4 regions of the Cryobacterium sp. TS_SC_7 genome follow, and region 1 is predicted to be linked to each of the others. Evidence: predicted binding sites of a transcription regulator. Region 1 holds the regulator's gene; each other region holds the start of a gene.
What was found. The regulator LexA, encoded in region 1, represses DNA repair genes until DNA is damaged. The targets are predictions, from matches to a motif close to TCGAACANNTGTTCGA.
Positions count from the first base shown of each region.

Region 1 (4,189 bases):
CGTTCACTCCGCGTACACCACGCTCGGGGGCCTTGCCGAGCGCCCCTCCATCTTTGTCGCAGCACCTTACGGCAGCCTCGACGACGCCCTGCCCGTTCTCGCAGCGACCGCGGTGGAAGCCATCGGGCTCGACCTGGTGCGGGGAAAAGTGCCGGCCGTGACGGCCGGGCTGGAGACGACGACGCTGGTTGCCGGCGTCATCGACGGCCACAACATTTGGCGCGGTGACCTAGCGACGGCCTTCGAGACCGTGGCCGGTCTGGAGCGGCTCTCACCCCGGGTCACGGTCTCCACCTCGACGTCGCTGCTGCACGTGCCGCACGACGTCGACGACGAATCGGCGCTGAGCGACGAGTTGAAGAGTTGGCTGGCCTTCGCCGACCAGAAGGTCACCCAGGTGGCCACGATCGCCCGGGGGCTCTCCGAGGGGCGTGCTGCCATCGCCGCCGACCTCGCGGCAGCCTCCGCAGCCCTCGACGCGAGACGGGTCGCGCCCGGCGTGCACGACGGCGCCGTACGCGTGCGCACGGAGGCCCTCACCCCGACCGACTTCACCCGCGTGGACTACGCCGCACGGGTGGCGGCCCAGGAGGCCACCCTGAATCTGCCGTTCCTGCCGACGACCACGATCGGATCGTTCCCGCAGACCGGGGACATCCGTCGGGCCCGGGCGCAATTACTCAAGGGGTCGCTGAGCACCGTTGACTATCGAGACCTGATGCGGGCCGAGATAGCGCGCGTGGTCACGGTGCAGGAAGAAATCGGCCTCGACGTGCTGGTGCACGGCGAGCCGGAGCGCAACGACATGGTGCAGTACTTCGCCGAGAATCTCGACGGGTTCGCCGTCACCGAGAACGGCTGGGTGCAGTCGTACGGCAGCCGGTGCGTGCGCCCCTCGATCCTCTGGGGAGATGTGTCCCGGCCGCAGCCGATCACGGTCGAGTGGTCGGCGTACGCCCAGGGTCTGACGCTCAAACCGGTGAAGGGGATGCTCACCGGCCCGGTGACGATCCTCGCGTGGTCGTTCGTGCGCGATGACCAGCCGCTCGGCGACACGGCCCGGCAGGTGGCCCTGGCGCTCCGCGATGAAATCGCCGACCTCGAGAGAGCGGGAATTCAGATCGTCCAGGTCGACGAGCCCGCACTGCGAGAACTGCTGCCGCTGAAGAAGGAGGACCACGCAGAATACCTCGACTGGTCGGTGGGCTCGTTCCGCCTGGCCACCGCCGGTGCGGCCGAGGCGACGCAGATCCACACGCACCTGTGTTATTCCGAATTCGGCGTCGTCATCGACGCGATCCGTAATCTGGACGCCGACGTGACCAGCATTGAGGCGGCACGGTCGCGCATGGAGGTCGTCGGGGATATCCAGACCTCCGGCTTCGACCACGGGATCGGCCCGGGTGTGTGGGACATCCACTCGCCGCGGGTTCCCAGTGTCGCCGAGCTGACCGACCTGCTCGAGCGGGCCGCCCGGGCCATCCCGTCCGGCCAGATCTGGGTGAACCCGGATTGCGGCCTGAAAACCCGGGGCTATGCCGAGACGGTGCAGTCTCTGCGGAACATGCTCGCCGCCACCCGCGCCGTGCGCACGCGCCTGGCCGTTCCCGCGTAGTCCGCGCCGGCCGCACCCACGCAGAAGGCCGGGCACGACACCGAAAAACGGTGTTCGTGCCCGGCCTCCTGAACCCTGTGGTGACCCGACAAATCAGAGTCTCCACGACGCTGGTCGAGCCTGTCGAGACCGCGAGACCCCGAGCCGTGATCCGGCCTACACCGAGCGCAGCACCGCCACGACCTTGCCGAGAATCTCGGCGTGGTCGCCGACGATCGGTTCGAAGTTCGTGTTGCGGGGGAGCAGCCAGGTGTGTCCGTCGCGCTGGCGGAACACCTTCACGGTGGCCTCGTTGTCGAGCATGGCCGCGACGATCTCGCCGTTCTCCGCGGTCTTCTGCTGCCGAACGACGACCCAGTCACCATCCATGATGGCCGCGTCGATCATGGACTCGCCCGTCACCTTGAGCATGAAGAGATCGCCCTTACCGACGAGCTGGCGGGGGAGCGGGAAGATCTCGTCGATCTGCTGTTCGGCGGTGATCGGAATTCCGGCCGCAATGCGGCCGACGAGCGGCACCATCGCGGCATCACCGACCTGGACCCCGGTGTGGAAACTCTCCGTGCCGGACGTGGCGTCTTCGGGCGACTGCGGAATCTCGATCAGAACTTCGAGGGCGCGGGGACGATTCGGGTCGCGGCGCAGATAACCGCTCAGTTCAAGCTGGTTGAGCTGGTGGGTGACGCTCGACAGGGAGGCGAGCCCGACGGCGTCGCCGATCTCGCGCATGCTCGGCGGATAACCGCGCTGGCTGACCGAGCGCTGGATCACGTCGAGGATGGCGAGCTGTTTCTCGCTCAGGCTCTTGCGCCGTCTGGTGCCGCCCTTGTCGCGGGGACCGCTGGTGTCTTGTGCCACGTTCGTCGCTCCTCGTGTTGAGTGGTGCGCTGGCAGCAGCCGTGACGGCGACCGTTTCACGCGAATGTCGGGGGTGCCTGATTGAGTTTCAAACAGACAATCGAAACTGTATCCATCTCACGCTCAGAAAACAAACATGTATTCGAGTGTGTCGGAAAAATCTTTTCAGAAAGTACCGAATAGGGCTTGATTGTTCGAAATATCGAATATACATTCGGAACATAAGTTCGCATCCGGCTCTCCCGGCCGAGAGCCGGATGCGTCTTCTTACAGGAGGTTGGATATGAGCACTGCACTTGATCTTGGCGCCCCCATCGCGACAGGGCGCAGCCGACTGCGTCTGACCCGGCGCGGTCGCGTTGTTTTCACGGCGCTGGCGGGCCTTCCGCTCGTGGCCGCGGCATTCGTCGTCGTTCTGAACGGCGGACTGGCAGCCGCCGAGAGCTCGACGGTCGGCCGTGTGGCCACGGCCTTCGACTACGTGACCATTCAATCGGGGCAGTCGCTCTGGCAACTCGCCGAGACCATCGCCCCGACGTCCGACCCGCGCGACGTCATCGCCGAGATCGTGAGCCTCAACCAGCTCCCGTCCGACAGCGTGCAGCCCGGACAGAGGCTCGCCCTGCCGAACGAGTTTTGATTCACTCAGTCCTGGTCCAGCGGGCCCTGATTCGGCCGAACCCGTTCGCGCGATACGTCCGCCGGTAATATGGGGGAAGTGACCAGTCTCAGCGACCTGCCCCTCCGCGATAATCTGCGCGGACTCACTCCCTACGGGGCCCCCCAACTGCATGTGCCGGTGGCCCTCAATGTGAATGAGAACACACACGGAATCCCGGACGAGGTGGCGCAGGACATCGTCTCTGCGCTGGCGGTCGCGGTGAAAACCGTCAACCGGTATCCCGATCGGGAATTCACAGAACTGCGCGATTCCCTCGCCCGATACCTCGGCCATGGGCTGACCCGCAAGAACATCTGGGCGGCGAACGGGTCCAACGAGGTGCTGCAGCAGGTGCTTCAGGCCTTCGGTGGTCCCGGGCGGTCCGTGCTCGGGTTTGCACCGACATACTCGATGTACCCGCTGCTCGCCTCCGGAACCGGCACCCGCTGGATCGCCGGCGGGCGCGACGCCGACTTCGAGCTCAGCCCGGCCACGGCCGTCGACTGGGTCAACCGGGTCGCCCCCGACCTCGTCTTCCTCTGCTCGCCGAACAACCCCACCGGCACACCGCTGTCCCTGGACACCATCGCGGCCGTCTACGACGCGACCGACGGTGTCGTCGTCGTCGACGAGGCCTATTACGAGTTCGGCCCGACCGACGCGCCGAGTGCGCTCAGCCTGCTGCCCGGCCGGGAGCGTCTGCTGGTCTCCCGCACCATGAGCAAGGCGTTCGCCTTCGCCGGAGCCCGCGTCGGGTATCTGGCCGCCGACCCGGCCGTGACGGATGCGCTGCGCCTCGTGCGCCTGCCGTACCACCTGTCGGCGCTCACCCAGGCGGCCGCAGTCGCCGCCCTCGCCCACACGCCGGCGATGCTCGCGATGGTCGACGACATCCGCTCCCAGCGCGACCGCATCTCGGCCGAACTGACCTGCCTCGGGTACTCGCCGCTGCGCAGTGCGAGCAACTTCGTGCTGTTCGGCGGGGTCGAAGACCCGCGGGCCACGTTCGAAGCCCTGCTGGCCGACGGCGTCCTCGTGCGGGACGTCGGCATCCC
Region 1 is NZ_CM149589.1:3,295,810-3,299,998, forward strand. It holds gene metE (5-methyltetrahydropteroyltriglutamate--homocysteine S-methyltransferase) at 1-1,615, shown strand, start outside; gene lexA (transcriptional repressor LexA) at 1,772-2,473, opposite strand; gene AC0J5J_RS15150 (LysM peptidoglycan-binding domain-containing protein) at 2,757-3,113, shown strand; gene AC0J5J_RS15155 (histidinol-phosphate transaminase) at 3,183-4,189, shown strand, end outside.

Region 2 (4,189 bases), 1.4 Mb from region 1:
GGCATCCTGACCCGGCTGCGCGAGCAGGGCATCCGGATCTCCGTCGACGATTTTGGAACGGGCTACAGCTCGTTGGCGTATCTGCGCGACCTGCCGATCGACGAGCTCAAACTGGATCAGTCCTTCGTCTTCCCGATGGCCGAGAATGAGCGCGCTGCAACCCTGGTGTCATCGGCCATCGCCCTCGCCCACAGTCTGGGGCTGCGCATGGTGGCCGAAGGGGTGGAGACCGGCGCCGCTTACGACCAGTTGGTCGGCTACGGGTGCGACTTCGCCCAGGGATTTCACCTGTCGGAGCCCGTTTCCGCGGCCACGCTGGACAGCTGGCTCGCCGAACGGCGCCGCACGCACGCCGCCCTTGTCGTGGAGCCTGCCGAGGTGTAGACCGCCCTGAAAGAGCGCCCTGATCCAGCGGGTCCACCGGTTCACCGGGACGCGGATTGAGGTTCATGATGACGCTTCGACCGGCCGCACCGAAACACTCTGCACTGGCGCAGTCTGCACGTCCATATTCAGCACGGCGATATTCAGCACTGCGACGGATGCTGCTGGTGCCCCTGCTGCTGATTCCCACGCTGGCCGCGTCGGCGTGTTCACCCTGGGATCCCAATCTCGGCGGGAACGCCTCTCCCTCCGCCACGGGTACCGCCACGGCCACGGCTTCCCCCTCGCCGACGCCGACTTCACCGGCGTCACCCTCCCCCGGCACGCCTCCACCGGACGAGACGAGCCCGCCACAGTCGGGTGACCGGGTCATCTCCTCCCGGATCAGCCAGGACTGGGTGTGGCCCGGCCCGGATCAGCCGATCTCTGTCGTGCATGACAACCCGGTGCCGATCGCGCCACCGCCCGAGCCTCCGATTCCCTATCTGTATTCGATCGGGGTTGGGGAGCATCCGTCGGATACCCCGCCGTACGACCAGATGAGCTTCAAATTCAAGGGCGGTTTTCCTGGTTACGAGCTGATGTTCGTGCCCGAACTGGACTCGGACGCCAGCGGATTGCCGGTTCCCATGCCCGGGACCAGCCGCATTCTGCGGGCGGTCTTCACCGTTGCCCAGGCGCACACCGAGCAGGGTGAGTCGAGCGTCGTTTCGGCGCCGCCGGCTTTCATCGGTTACGACGCGATCACCCGTTACGCGCCGGCGGGCGATTTCGAGGGCTACGTCACCTACGGGATCGGTGTCGGTCGTCCGATGGATACCGTGCCGCAGACGCTGGTTCGCGTCTACGAGGTGGAGAAGATCGAGCAGGGTCAACGTCTCTTCGTCGTCGCTATTCAGATCGATGCCAGCCTCTGGCGTTGAGTCCGGCAAAGACAGCAAACGTACCCTGCGACCCGGCTTCCGGTTACAGCGCCGCTCGTTTACTCGGCAGTGCGATCAGCGTCTGCTGCGGGTCGACTTCCACCGGTGGTCGTAGCCAGTAGTCGTTTCCGGTGCGGATGATGTTCCAGTGCTGGTTGTGCAGCAACAGGTGATGCGGATGGCAGAGCAGCACCCCGTCGGCAAGGTCGGTGTACCCGTTGTCGGCAAGCCATTCGTTGATGTGGTGTGCTTCAGACCAGGCGGGTGATCTATCGCAGTCCACCCACCGGCAGCCTCCGTCGCGCACTCCCATCGCCGCCCGTTGCGCTTCGGTGAAGAGTCGTTGGTCACGTCCGACGTTGATGATCTGCCCGGTGTCGTCGACCTGGATGCCGCGGGTTCCGGTGTCGCAGAGCAACCGGTCGATGGTCTCCTGTGATATTGGCACGGGGTTGCCTTCGATCTGCCCGTGGGCGGCGGCTTCGCGGGTTTCGGTGGCTGCGGCGGGAACCGGGCCACCCTGGGCGGCCTGGCCGGGGGCCGGCTGGCCCTCCTTCACGGCCTTCTCGGTCACGATCACCCGCACCGAAGGGCGGCGGCCGCCGAAGACGCGTCCCTGGTCGGCCTCACCGGCGATCTTCAGCAACTGCACGAGGGCGTCGGCGGCGATCTGCTCCGTGCTGCGGGGGTCATCCTGCACACGTTTGGCCCAGGCGGCCTTCTCCTTGTCGACAAAGCGCACCCCGCCGCGGCGGGGGCTCGTGATCGAGTCGAACGTGGAGAGCACGAACTCGCCGTCTTCCGGGGCGAAGAGCCCATTCAGGCGCACCTTGCCGTTGCCAAGCCGGTACACCCGCAGGAACCGATCGTCGTGGGCCTGCTTCTCCCGGGCGGCGATGCCGGCCTCGTCGAGCTGGTCGCGCATCCGGCGGGCGAGTTTGAAGACCTGGTCGACATTCAGCGACGCGGCCTCGGCGAGGAGGGTCTCGAGGGCGGTGCCGAGTTTCTCCGCAGTGACCGCGGCGTCGATCTGCCCCAGACCGGAACGGATCGACTCGGCCGCATCGACCGAGAGGGTGCCGTCGGTGACGGCCCGGGCGATCGGCGCCTGCCACGGCACCTTCGCGGCGAACGAAGCGACCGCGGCGGCATCCACATCGGATGATTCCACGGCGGCCTCGACCAGTTTCTCCGCTGCTTCGGCATCGGCCATCATCGTGCCGACGGCAACGAGCTTGAACGCATCGTTCTTCGTCGAGCCGGTCACCGTCTGAATCAGCGCCTCGGGCGAGAGGAACCCCTGCTGGGCGGCCAGACCGGAATGGCCGAGCTCGGGCCGGGAGCGGCGGGCGATGGTTGCGGCCATCCACGCCGACCGGGTGTCGAGGAGCCGCCGGGCTGCCGCGATCTGCTTCTGACCGGCCAGCACTTCGGCATCGGCGAGTGCCTCGTAGTCGGCGCAGGAGGAGCCCAGCCGGGCGACGGCATCCGTTGCCGTTCTGAGGTCGTCTGCGGTGGTGGTCATGCGTCGAGAATAGCAGGAATAGTACGCGAAGTCGAGAGTCTGTCACCTAATAGTCAAAGGTTTTCGAAGTAGTGTTCTACGACATCTGTGCGCGTGGCGTGCTGCAGGCCGACCGCTCGCAACTGAGGAGATTGTCGCGACGCGCCGTTCGCGGCACCTCGATGGGCGGCGTTTCTCGAAAATCTCCGAAGTTGGTGTCGCAGTTGGTGTCGCAGTTGGTGTCGGAAGCTGCCGGCACCTCCGGGTGTCGGTGCCTCAGGTCTCGACAGGCTCGACCACCGGCGGACCGCCACTGACGGGGGGCCGCCGGGTCGTTGCCCCAGCGGTTCTACACTGGAAGGTGCCGCGGGCCAGACTGACCCGGTATTTCGCGGAAAGAGGAACCCACCCGATGGACGCACCTGCTCAATCGGAACAACTGGACCGGATCGACCCCCTCGACCTCGACCCTTCACTGGCCGATGCCACCGAGATCGCCCGCCGGCTCGAGGCCGATGCCCACCTGGGCCTGACCGCGGCCGAAGCCGCCCGCCGCCTCGCCGCCGAGGGCCCGAACGAACTCCGTGCCGTGCGCCCGGTTCCGGTCTGGCGCAGAATCCTGGCCCAGTTCAACGACCCTCTGATATACCTGCTGCTGGTCGCCACCGCGGTGTCGCTCGGCGCCTGGCTGATCGAAGGCTCCCAGGGCCTGCCCGTCGATGCCCTGGTGATCGCCGCCATCGTGGTGCTCAACGCCGTGCTCGGCCTGGTGCAGGAGGCGCGCGCGGACAACGCGGTGGCCGCCCTGTCCACCATGACCGCGGCATCCTCGACCGTCATGCGCGACGGCCTGCTCACCACCCTGCCGAGCACCGAGCTGGTGCGCGGGGACCTGCTGGTGCTGGGCGAGGGAGACAGCGTCGGGGCGGATGCCCGGCTCACCGAGGCGAACTCGCTGCGCATCGCCGAGGCCTCCCTGACGGGCGAAAGTTCGGCTGTCACCAAACACCCACGCACACTCCCTGCCCCCGCCGCCCTCGGCGACCGCCTGAACATGGTCTTCAAGGGCACGGCCGTCAGCCAGGGGGTCGGCCGCGGCATCGTCACCGGGACCGGCATGAACACCGAGGTGGGCGCCATCGCCTCCATGCTCGAGCGCACCGAGACGCACCCGACGCCGCTGCAAGTCGAGATCGGCCACATCGGCAAGCTGCTCAGCGTCGTGGTGATCGTGATCGCCATCGTCGTGATGCTGACCATCGTGCTGGTGCAGGGGGTGTCCACCCCGGCCGACTTCGTCACCGTGTTCCTGCTCGGGGTGTCCCTTGCCGTCGCTGCCGTTCCCGAGGGTCTGCCGGCGATTCTGTCGGTCATCCTC
Region 2 is NZ_CM149589.1:1,378,700-1,382,888, forward strand. It holds gene AC0J5J_RS06375 (putative bifunctional diguanylate cyclase/phosphodiesterase) at 1-384, shown strand, start outside; gene AC0J5J_RS06380 (hypothetical protein) at 590-748, shown strand; gene AC0J5J_RS06385 (AMIN-like domain-containing (lipo)protein) at 816-1,307, shown strand; gene AC0J5J_RS06390 (DUF222 domain-containing protein) at 1,351-2,832, opposite strand; gene AC0J5J_RS06395 (cation-translocating P-type ATPase) at 3,224-4,189, shown strand, end outside.
Region 2: a site for LexA is predicted at 2,896-2,911, ahead of AC0J5J_RS06390 (DUF222 domain-containing protein). Genes of this name have one in related genera too.

Region 3 (4,189 bases), 260 kb from region 1:
CGGGCGTGCGGTCGAGCAGTGACGCGTCGGAGAGGATGACCCCGCACGGATGCACCGAAATGTGCCGGGGCAACCGGTCGAGTTTGGCGGTGAGGTCGACGAGCAGCTCGAGCTGCGAGGACGCCCGCACCTCGGCGGCGAAGTCGGCCAGTTCGGGTTTCTCGGCCAGGGCCCGCCGGAAGTCCCGGGCGTTGAACCGCCAGATCTGCTTGGCGACGGCGGCGACCTCTTCGTGGTTCATGCCGAGGGCAAGGCCCGCATCCCGCACCGCGCCCCGGCCGCGGTAGGCATTCGTCATGGACATCAGCGACACCCGGTCGCTGCCGAAGGTGTCGAAGAGCGTTCGGTAGATGTCGTGGCGGCGTGCCGATTCCACGTCGATATCGATGTCGGGCAGGGTTTGCCGTTCGGGGGAGAGGAAACGTTCCCAGAGCAGGCCGTTGGAGATGGGCTCGACGGAGGAGGTGCGCAGGGCGTAATTGAGGACCGAACCCACCCCGGACCCTCGTGCCTGGATGCGGATGCCCATGCCTCGGATGATGTCCGCCACCCGGGCGACGGTGAGGAAATACCCGGCGAATCCGAGCTGCTCGACGGTCTTCAGCTCATGCGCCAGGCGGGCATGTGCCGCCTCGCCCAGCGCGGAGTGGGAGTACAGGCCGTCGATGCCGGCGCTGGCCCGGGCGCGCAGCTCGGTGAGCGGGTCACCCGTGACCCCGATGATGCGCGCCTCCGGCATGCGGGGCCGGCCGAGCCCGATGTCGGAGTCCGGGTCGAGGCTGCACCGGTCGGCGAGCGACTCCGTGTCGCGGAAGAGCCGGTCCACGGCGCCGTCGTCGTGCAGCCCGGCATCGACGACCATGCGGGCCACCTGCCGCATGGCGCCCTCGGGCTTCAGCCAGGCCTGCCCGTTGCTCTGCAGCTGCTCGAGGTCCGCCAACGCCGTCAGAGTGCGGGCGGCGTCGGCCAGGTCGGCGGTGACGGCCTCGTCGGGGGTGCCGTACCGAACGGCGTTGGTGAGCACAGCAGGCACGGCGGCGTGCTCGAAGAGGGCGAGCATGCGGGTGGCCGGCGTCACGCTGCCGGTCGTGCCCGGCTCGGCCAGGTGGCAGACGATCTCGCCGGCCACCGACTGCGGCGGCATGGTGCGCAGCCAGGTGCTGAGGCAGGATCCGGCTGCGTCCGTGTCGCGGCGCTCGACCGATTGGCCCACATCGGAGGCAGGCCCGAGCAGCACCGTGAGGCAGCTGAGCCCGGCCAGCTCGGCCAGCCGGGTGCGGGCGATGCTGGGCTGGCCCGGTGAGCGGTGGGCGGCGCTGACCGCGCGGCAGAGGGCGGCGTAGCCACGGCCGTCCAGGTTGCCATGGGCGAGCACGACGACCCGGCCCAGCGGCTGCCCGTCGTCGTCGTGCACCGCGAGGTCGGCGCCCAGCCCCGGCCGGATGCCCTCCGCCACGCACGCACGCACATGCTTGACGGCGCCGTAGAGGCCGTCGCGGTCGGTGAGGGCGAGAAAGGAACCGTTCTGCTCCCGCGTCTGCTCGGCCAGCGCCTCGGGGAGCGTGACCCCGAAGTGGGTGGAGTAGGCGCTCGCGACATGGAGGTGCGAAAACATGTGTGTACTCCTTTGGCAGCCTGGTCGAATGCGCGACTTAGAACAAGTGTTCGATGTAGGGAGTGTACGTCACACGGGCGACACGCGCCACCGTCAGTCTGGTTGAGCCGGCTCTCTGGATAGGCTGGGGAACTCAGTTGCCGTTCCCGGTTGCCCCGCCCTCGTGTATCGCCTCGTTTGGAGATCCCCATGACAACCCCCACTTCGTCCTGGACGGATTACCTCGGCCGGGCTTCCATCCGATCCGGCCAGGCCCTTCTGGTGCTCGCGCTGCTCGTGGTGGCGATCTTCGGGATCACCCAGCTCAAGCTGGTCTTCATCCCGCTTCTGCTCGCGCTGATCGTGGCGTCGGCGCTGCGCCCCGTCATGAGGTTCCTGCTGGCCCGCGGGGCGAACGAGTCCCTCGCCGCGGCGATCACCCTGATCGGGAGCGTCGCGGTCTTCGGCGGCGTCGTCACCCTCGTCGTGTTCGGCATCCGTGGTGAGTGGAACACCCTGTTCACCTCGGCCAATGAGGGCCTGGACGCACTGCAGGATCTCCTCACCAGCGGCACGCTGCCGATCGATTCCGCCCAGATCGATTCGGTGCGGGAGTCGGTCATCGCGTTCGCCACCAGCAGCCAGTTCGGGTCCGGTGCTCTGGCCGGGGTCTCCGTGGCCGCCGAGATCGTGGCCGGCCTGGTGCTCGGCCTCGTCGTGCTGTTCTACTTCCTCAAGGACGGCCCCCACATCTGGAGCTTCCTGATCCAGCCGCTCGCCGGCACGCGGCACGCGCGCGCCGTTCGGATCGGCCTGCGCAGCGTCGAGGTGTTCGGCAACTATGTGCGCGGCACGGCGATCGTCGCCTTCGTCGACGCCCTGTTCATCGGGATCGGACTGTGGATCCTGCAGGTTCCGCTCGCGCTGCCGCTCGCCGTCATCGTGTTCGTCGGCGCCTTCATCCCCATCGTCGGGGCGACGGCCGCCGGCATCCTGGCCGCCCTGGTCGCCCTGGTCACGAACGACCTGACCACCGCCATCATCGTGGTCGCGATCGTGGTGGGTGTGAACCAGCTCGAGGGCAACTTCCTCTCCCCGGTGGTGCTCGGCAAGTCGCTGCGCCTGCACGGCCTTGTCATTCTGCTGGCCCTGACGGCCGGCACGATCCTGGGCGGCATCGTCGGCGCGATCATCTCCGTGCCGATCGCCGCCGTGGGCTGGGCCGTCATCAAGGCCTGGAACGCGCCCACCCTGCCGCCCGTTCCCGTACAGCCGGTCGCGTCGGCCGAATCCGTCCCGCCTGGACTCTCGATCGGGGCGGCCGGCGCGACGGTCTAGCCGCCCGCACCGGGCGATCAGTCGAAGGCGGACAGGCCCGTCACGGCACGGCCCACCAGCAGGGCGTTGATCTCGTAACTGCCCTCGTAGGAATAGATCGCCTCGGCGTCGGCGAAGATCTTGGCCATTTCGTACCGGGTGCTGATGCCGTTGCCGCCGAGCAGCCCGCGACCCAGGGCCACCGTTTCGCGCATCCGGGTCGTGCAGGCGGCCTTCGCGAGGGCCGCCTGGTCCATCGTGAGCCGCCCGCTCTCCTGCAGCCGCGCCAGCTGCACCATCAGCGACAGCGACAGGGTCGCATTGCCGATCATGCGGGAGAGCTGTTCCTGCACCAGCTGAAAGGATGCGATGGGCCGGCCGAACTGGCGTCGCTCCAGGGCGTAGGCGCGGGCCACGTCGAAGGCGGCGAACTGCTGGCCGACGGCCTGCCACGACACCCAGACCCGGGAGTTGCGCAGCAGCACGTTCGTGTCCTGGAAGCTCCGGCTGCCCGGCAGCCAGTTCGTGAACGGGATCCGGACATCCGTCAGGGTGATGTCGGCGTTCTGCACGATCCGCACCGCGATCTTGTTCTCGATCGGGGTGGCCGTGAACCCGGGCCGCTCCTTCTCGACGATGAATCCCTTGATCTGCCGGTCAGCGGTGTCCCGGGCCCAGACCAGCACGTAGTCGGCCATGGCGCCGTTGCCGATCCAGCGTTTGGTGCCGTTGAGCACCCACTCGTCGCCGCACCGGGTGGCCGTGGTCTCCATCATCCGGGAGATGTCGGAGCCGTGCTCCGGTTCGGTCAGGGCAAAGGCGCCGATCTTCTCCAATGCCAGGAGGCCCGGCAGCAGACGCTCGCGCTGCTCGGGCGAGCCGAGCTCGTCGACGGCCGCGGCGAACAGCTCGTGGTGCACACCGTAGAACGTGGAGATCGAGGTGTCGGCCCGGGTCAGCTCCATCTGCAGCAGCCCCGTGAGCAGGTGGCTGGTCGGCGCAGCACCGGTCGCGGCGAGGTTCTGTGCGGCGAGGCGGGGCAGCAGCTCGAACGGGAACTCGGCCCGGTTCCAATAGTCCACGGCGAGCGGGCGCACCTCGGTCTGGTAGAACGCCCGTGCGGCGGCCAGCCGCTCGCGCTCATCCGGCGTGAGCAGATCGGTGACGAAGATCAGGTCGGCGTCGACGTAGGGTGGGGCCTGATCCGGTACCGGCCCCTGGCCGAGACCGCCACCGAGCCCGAGCTCCTGCTCACCCAGGGGCGCGAAGAAGGCGTCG
Region 3 is NZ_CM149589.1:226,943-231,131, forward strand. It holds gene AC0J5J_RS01000 (DNA polymerase III subunit alpha) at 1-1,615, opposite strand, end outside; gene AC0J5J_RS01005 (AI-2E family transporter) at 1,805-2,932, shown strand; gene AC0J5J_RS01010 (3-hydroxyisobutyryl-CoA hydrolase) at 2,950-4,189, opposite strand, start outside.
Region 3: a site for LexA is predicted at 1,654-1,669, ahead of AC0J5J_RS01000 (DNA polymerase III subunit alpha). Genes of this name have one in related genera too.

Region 4 (4,189 bases), 1.3 Mb from region 1:
AAGCTGACCAGCTGGCCCAAGTACGAGAGCTACATTGCTCCCGAGCGTTTCCAGCAGATCGCCAAGCACCTCGGCCTCCCGGCCTCGACGCCTGAAGAGGGCATCGAGTCCTACGCACAGGCCGTCGAGAAGCTGCGCGACCAGGTCGGCATCAAGCCGTCCTTCCAGGCTCAGGGTGTCGACGAGCAGGACTTCATCGGTCGCCTCGATTCCCTCGCGATGGGCGCCTACGGCGACCAGTGTGCACCCGCCAACCCGCGGATGCCCATGCTCGCGGACATGAAGACGATCATGGAAGCCGCGTACTACGGCACCTCGTTCAACGAGGTCCGCGCCGGTCGCAAGGCCGTGGAAGCACTGGCACCGGCCGAGAAGAAGCCGGCCCGCAAGACAGGCAAGTAGTCTCTCCGCCTGAATGAATGAAGAACGGCCCCGTACCTCCAGGTGCGGGGCCGTTCTTCATGTCGTGGCCGCTCTGCCGGGCTCTGCCGGGCTCTGCCGGGCTCTGCCGGTCGAAGCCGCTCTGCGGGGACTGAGGCCAGATCAGAGCCAGCGCGGGGCCGCTGAGGGCTCCCCCGTGCTGGACACCACGCCGCCACTGCCCCGGCCGGCTGCCCAGGCGGCAAGGTCGGCGAGGCTGCCGGTGACGTGCTCGGCGGCACCCGCGCTGCCGTAGCTCTCGTGCGCCGAATCGGTGGCGGTGAGCCGGTAGTCGGCATCACCGCGAGCCGTCCACGCTCCGACGATATCGCCGAGAAGCCTCGTGAGGACCTCCCCGGGGAGACTCTCGAAGCCGGCGCCGTGGCCCAGGTCGACGGCATGGAGCCACAGTTCGCGGGCGCGCATCCAGATGCTGTCCCGCAGTGGGATCGCGGCACCCTGTCCGTTCCGCACCGGCGCACACCAGCGATCGGCCGGCAGACTCTGCCACCGGCGATCGAGGTCGGCGGCCGAGTCGGCCCAGGATCGACGCAACGCGTCAGGGCGGAGGATGCTGCCCGCAGCGACCTCGGCGTTCCGCGCCTCCGGCGAGGCGTACATCACGGTCTCCACGCCCGTGTCGGCCCACTGTGCCAGTCGGCCCAGCGCCCGGGCGTTGGATGCCACGTGTGCCACCACGTGACGGCGGGTCCAACCCGGCAGAAGCGAGTCGCCATCGAGTTCGTCATCGGTGAGCGAGTGCAGCTCGCGGCCGAAGAATTTCGTACCCTGCCGCGCGAGGGCCAGGGTCGATTGCCGGGCGGCCAGATCGGACGCATCGCGGGGTGTGATCATGGGGCTCCTGTCGTCGGACAACCTGGGACTCCACGGTACGCGACGATAACAGGCTACTGATCGTCGCGGGTCATGTTCTTGCGTTCGATGGCGTCGGTCATCCGGGTGCGTGACTTCGTGACCCTTCGCCATTTGCGTGCCCCGGTTTCGAGCCAGGGTGGTGCCATGATCTGCACGGCGCCGCGCACCATCCGGATGGCCCAGCCGGAGGCGGCGAGGTAGCGGTGGTGGAACCAGCAGAGGCAGACGCCGTTGTCGGTGTGGGTTTCCCCGCCCTCGGAATGCGGGATGACGTGGTGGATCTCGGTCATGCCGGCGGGGATTTTGCACCAGGGGATGATGCAGGTGCCGTCGCGGAGTTGGATCGCGCGTCTCTGCGCGGGCGTGAAGCAGCGCTCGGGGGAACCGAGCTTGATGATGCGGCCCTCGTCGTTGATCACGACCTTCTGCTGTCCGCCGGTGCTGACCAGATCCTTGACGGCACTGATCGGGATCGGGGAATCGACGCCGTCGATCCAGCCGACGCCGCGGCCCTGGCCGAAGTCCGCGTTGAGGTCCTGTTCCCGCACGCTGACCAGCACCGTGGCGGGGGCGCCGCCGATGGTCGGTGCCTCGCCGGCGCGGGCGGCGACGTCGACGATCACGGCGAACACGTCGTGCCGCCGCTGGTCGGGCGTGCGGTCATCCCGTTCGAGCAGCGCCTGCTCCCGCGCCTGCTCCGGTGTGAGCCCCTCCCGGTTTGTGTCGGCGTCTTCCTCGGCGTGGAAGGCGACCGGCGCACTCTTCGGCGACAGATACGCGTCGAACAGGCGGCGCAGCTTGCCCGCGATCTCGGGCATCAACGACCCCGACACCGGCACCACGCCGTCGCGTTCCCGGCCGAGCCGGAACGACCGCGCCACCGCGGCGTGGTCGTCGGGCCGCGACCCGTCGGGCGCGAGCACGGCCTTCCAGACGGAGCCCTGCAACCGGACCTCATCCGCCGGCGCGGGCACCGGGGTCTGCGCACTCGTGCCCGTCGCCGACGCCACCAGCTCGCTCTCCGCGGCCTGCACCGAGTCCAGGTCGGTGCACCGCAGCGTGGGCGTCAAGGCGGTCAGGATGGCGTCGGCCGTGTCGACGCCGATCGCGCCGGTGGCCAGAGCGATCGAGGTCGCCGGAAAGGTGGGCGGCAGCGGTTCGCCGCTCAGGGAGCGGCCGGTGCGGAGCTGCTTGCCCAGCCGCATCCGTCGCCCGGCGGTCGGGCCCGACACCAGGGTGAGCCGCTCGAGCAGTTCGCCGGCGGTGCGGCAGCCCTTCTTCGCCGACAACTGCGAGGTGCCGAGCTCGGGGCGGGACCGGTCGGCGACCTCCCCGGCCGCCGCCACCCGGAGTGCGTCGACGCGGCGGCCGAGCACCTCGACCGCCGTGGTCACCTGCAGCAACCCGTCATCGTCAAAGCTCCGCACCCCCGCACACGCCAGGGTCGACCCCAGTTCACCCGCGAGAGCCCGCAGCTCAGCCACCACCAGCGCCGCGGCTGACGGGCCGGGCGCGGCATCCGCTGCGAGGGTTTCGGTGGGGTTGGTCACAAGATGATTCTAGCTCAGTTAGAACACATATTCTAGTGAAAGCAGAAATAAATTCTGGTGAGCATCAGACATAATAACGAGCGGTGATCGCCCGGCACTCCTCCGAAATCTACCGGCGCTCCAGCTCGTGGGCCAGCGCCTCGAGTTCGGCACCGCCGGCCATCAGAGCCGTCATCTCGTCGATCGTGATCTCGCTCTTGGCGAAGTCACCCAGGCTCCGGCCGCGCTGCAGCAGCAGAAAACGGTCGCCGACCGGGTAGGCGTGGTGGGGATTGTGCGTGATGAAGACCACGCCGAGCCCCCGGTCCCGGGCCCGGGCGATGTAGGAGAGCACGACCCCGGCCTGCTTCACGCCGAGCGCCGACGTGGGTTCGTCGAGGATGACGACCTTCGCCCCGAAGTACACCGCGCGCGCGATGGCGACGGACTGCCGTTCCCCGCCGGAGAGCGTTCCGATCGGCTGGTCCACATCGCGCAGGTCGATGCCCATCCGGGCGAGCTCGTGCTTCGTCGTGGCGCGCATCCCGGCCACATCGAGTCGCCGCAGCGGGCCTCTGCCGCGGGTCAGCTCGGCGCCGAGGAAGAAGTTGCGCCACACCGGCATCAGCCCGACCACGGCCAGATCCTGGTACACGGTGGCGATCCCGAGGTCGAGCGCCTCCCGCGGATGCATGAAGCGGCGTTCCGCCCCGAAGGCGAGGAGCGTGCCCTCCGAGTGCGGGTGGGCGCCCGCCAGGATCTTGATGAACGTGGACTTTCCCGCGCCGTTGTCTCCCAGAACGCAGAGCACCTCTCCGGCGCCGACGGATGCCGACACGCCCTGCAGCGCCCGCACTGCGCCATAGGCCTTGCCGATGTCTCGCACCTCGAGGATCGGCTCCGGACGGATCGGCGCCGGCGTCATGAGCGCATCCCGGCCTGGCGGCGAACGAGGAGGTTGACCAGCACGGCGAGCAGCAGCATCCCGCCGAGGAAGGCCTTCAGCCAGTTGTTGTCCCACTGCGCGAACACGATGCCCTGCAGCGTCATGCCGTAGATCAGGGCACCGAGGGCCGCGCCGATCGCCGAACCGTAACCGCCCGTGAGCAGGCATCCGCCAACGACGGCACAGATGATGTAGATGAACTCCTGGCCGACTCCGGTGGTGGCCTGCACGGTTGACACGTCGAAGAGTTGCAGCATGCCCACCAGCCAGCCGGCGCCGGCCGTGGTCATGAACAGTCCGAGCTTCACCCGGAAGACGGGCACCCCGACCTGCCGGGCGCTCGTGACCTCGCCGCCGACGGCGAAGACCCAGTTGCCGGGCCGGGTGCGCAGCAAAACCCAGGTGGCCAGTGCGGTGA
Region 4 is NZ_CM149589.1:1,238,109-1,242,297, forward strand. It holds gene adhE (bifunctional acetaldehyde-CoA/alcohol dehydrogenase) at 1-402, shown strand, start outside; gene AC0J5J_RS05800 (maleylpyruvate isomerase family mycothiol-dependent enzyme) at 544-1,275, opposite strand; gene AC0J5J_RS05805 (HNH endonuclease signature motif containing protein) at 1,329-2,846, opposite strand; gene AC0J5J_RS05810 (ATP-binding cassette domain-containing protein) at 2,956-3,750, opposite strand; gene AC0J5J_RS05815 (ABC transporter permease) at 3,747-4,189, opposite strand, start outside.
Region 4: a site for LexA is predicted at 2,866-2,881, ahead of AC0J5J_RS05805 (HNH endonuclease signature motif containing protein). Genes of this name have one in related genera too.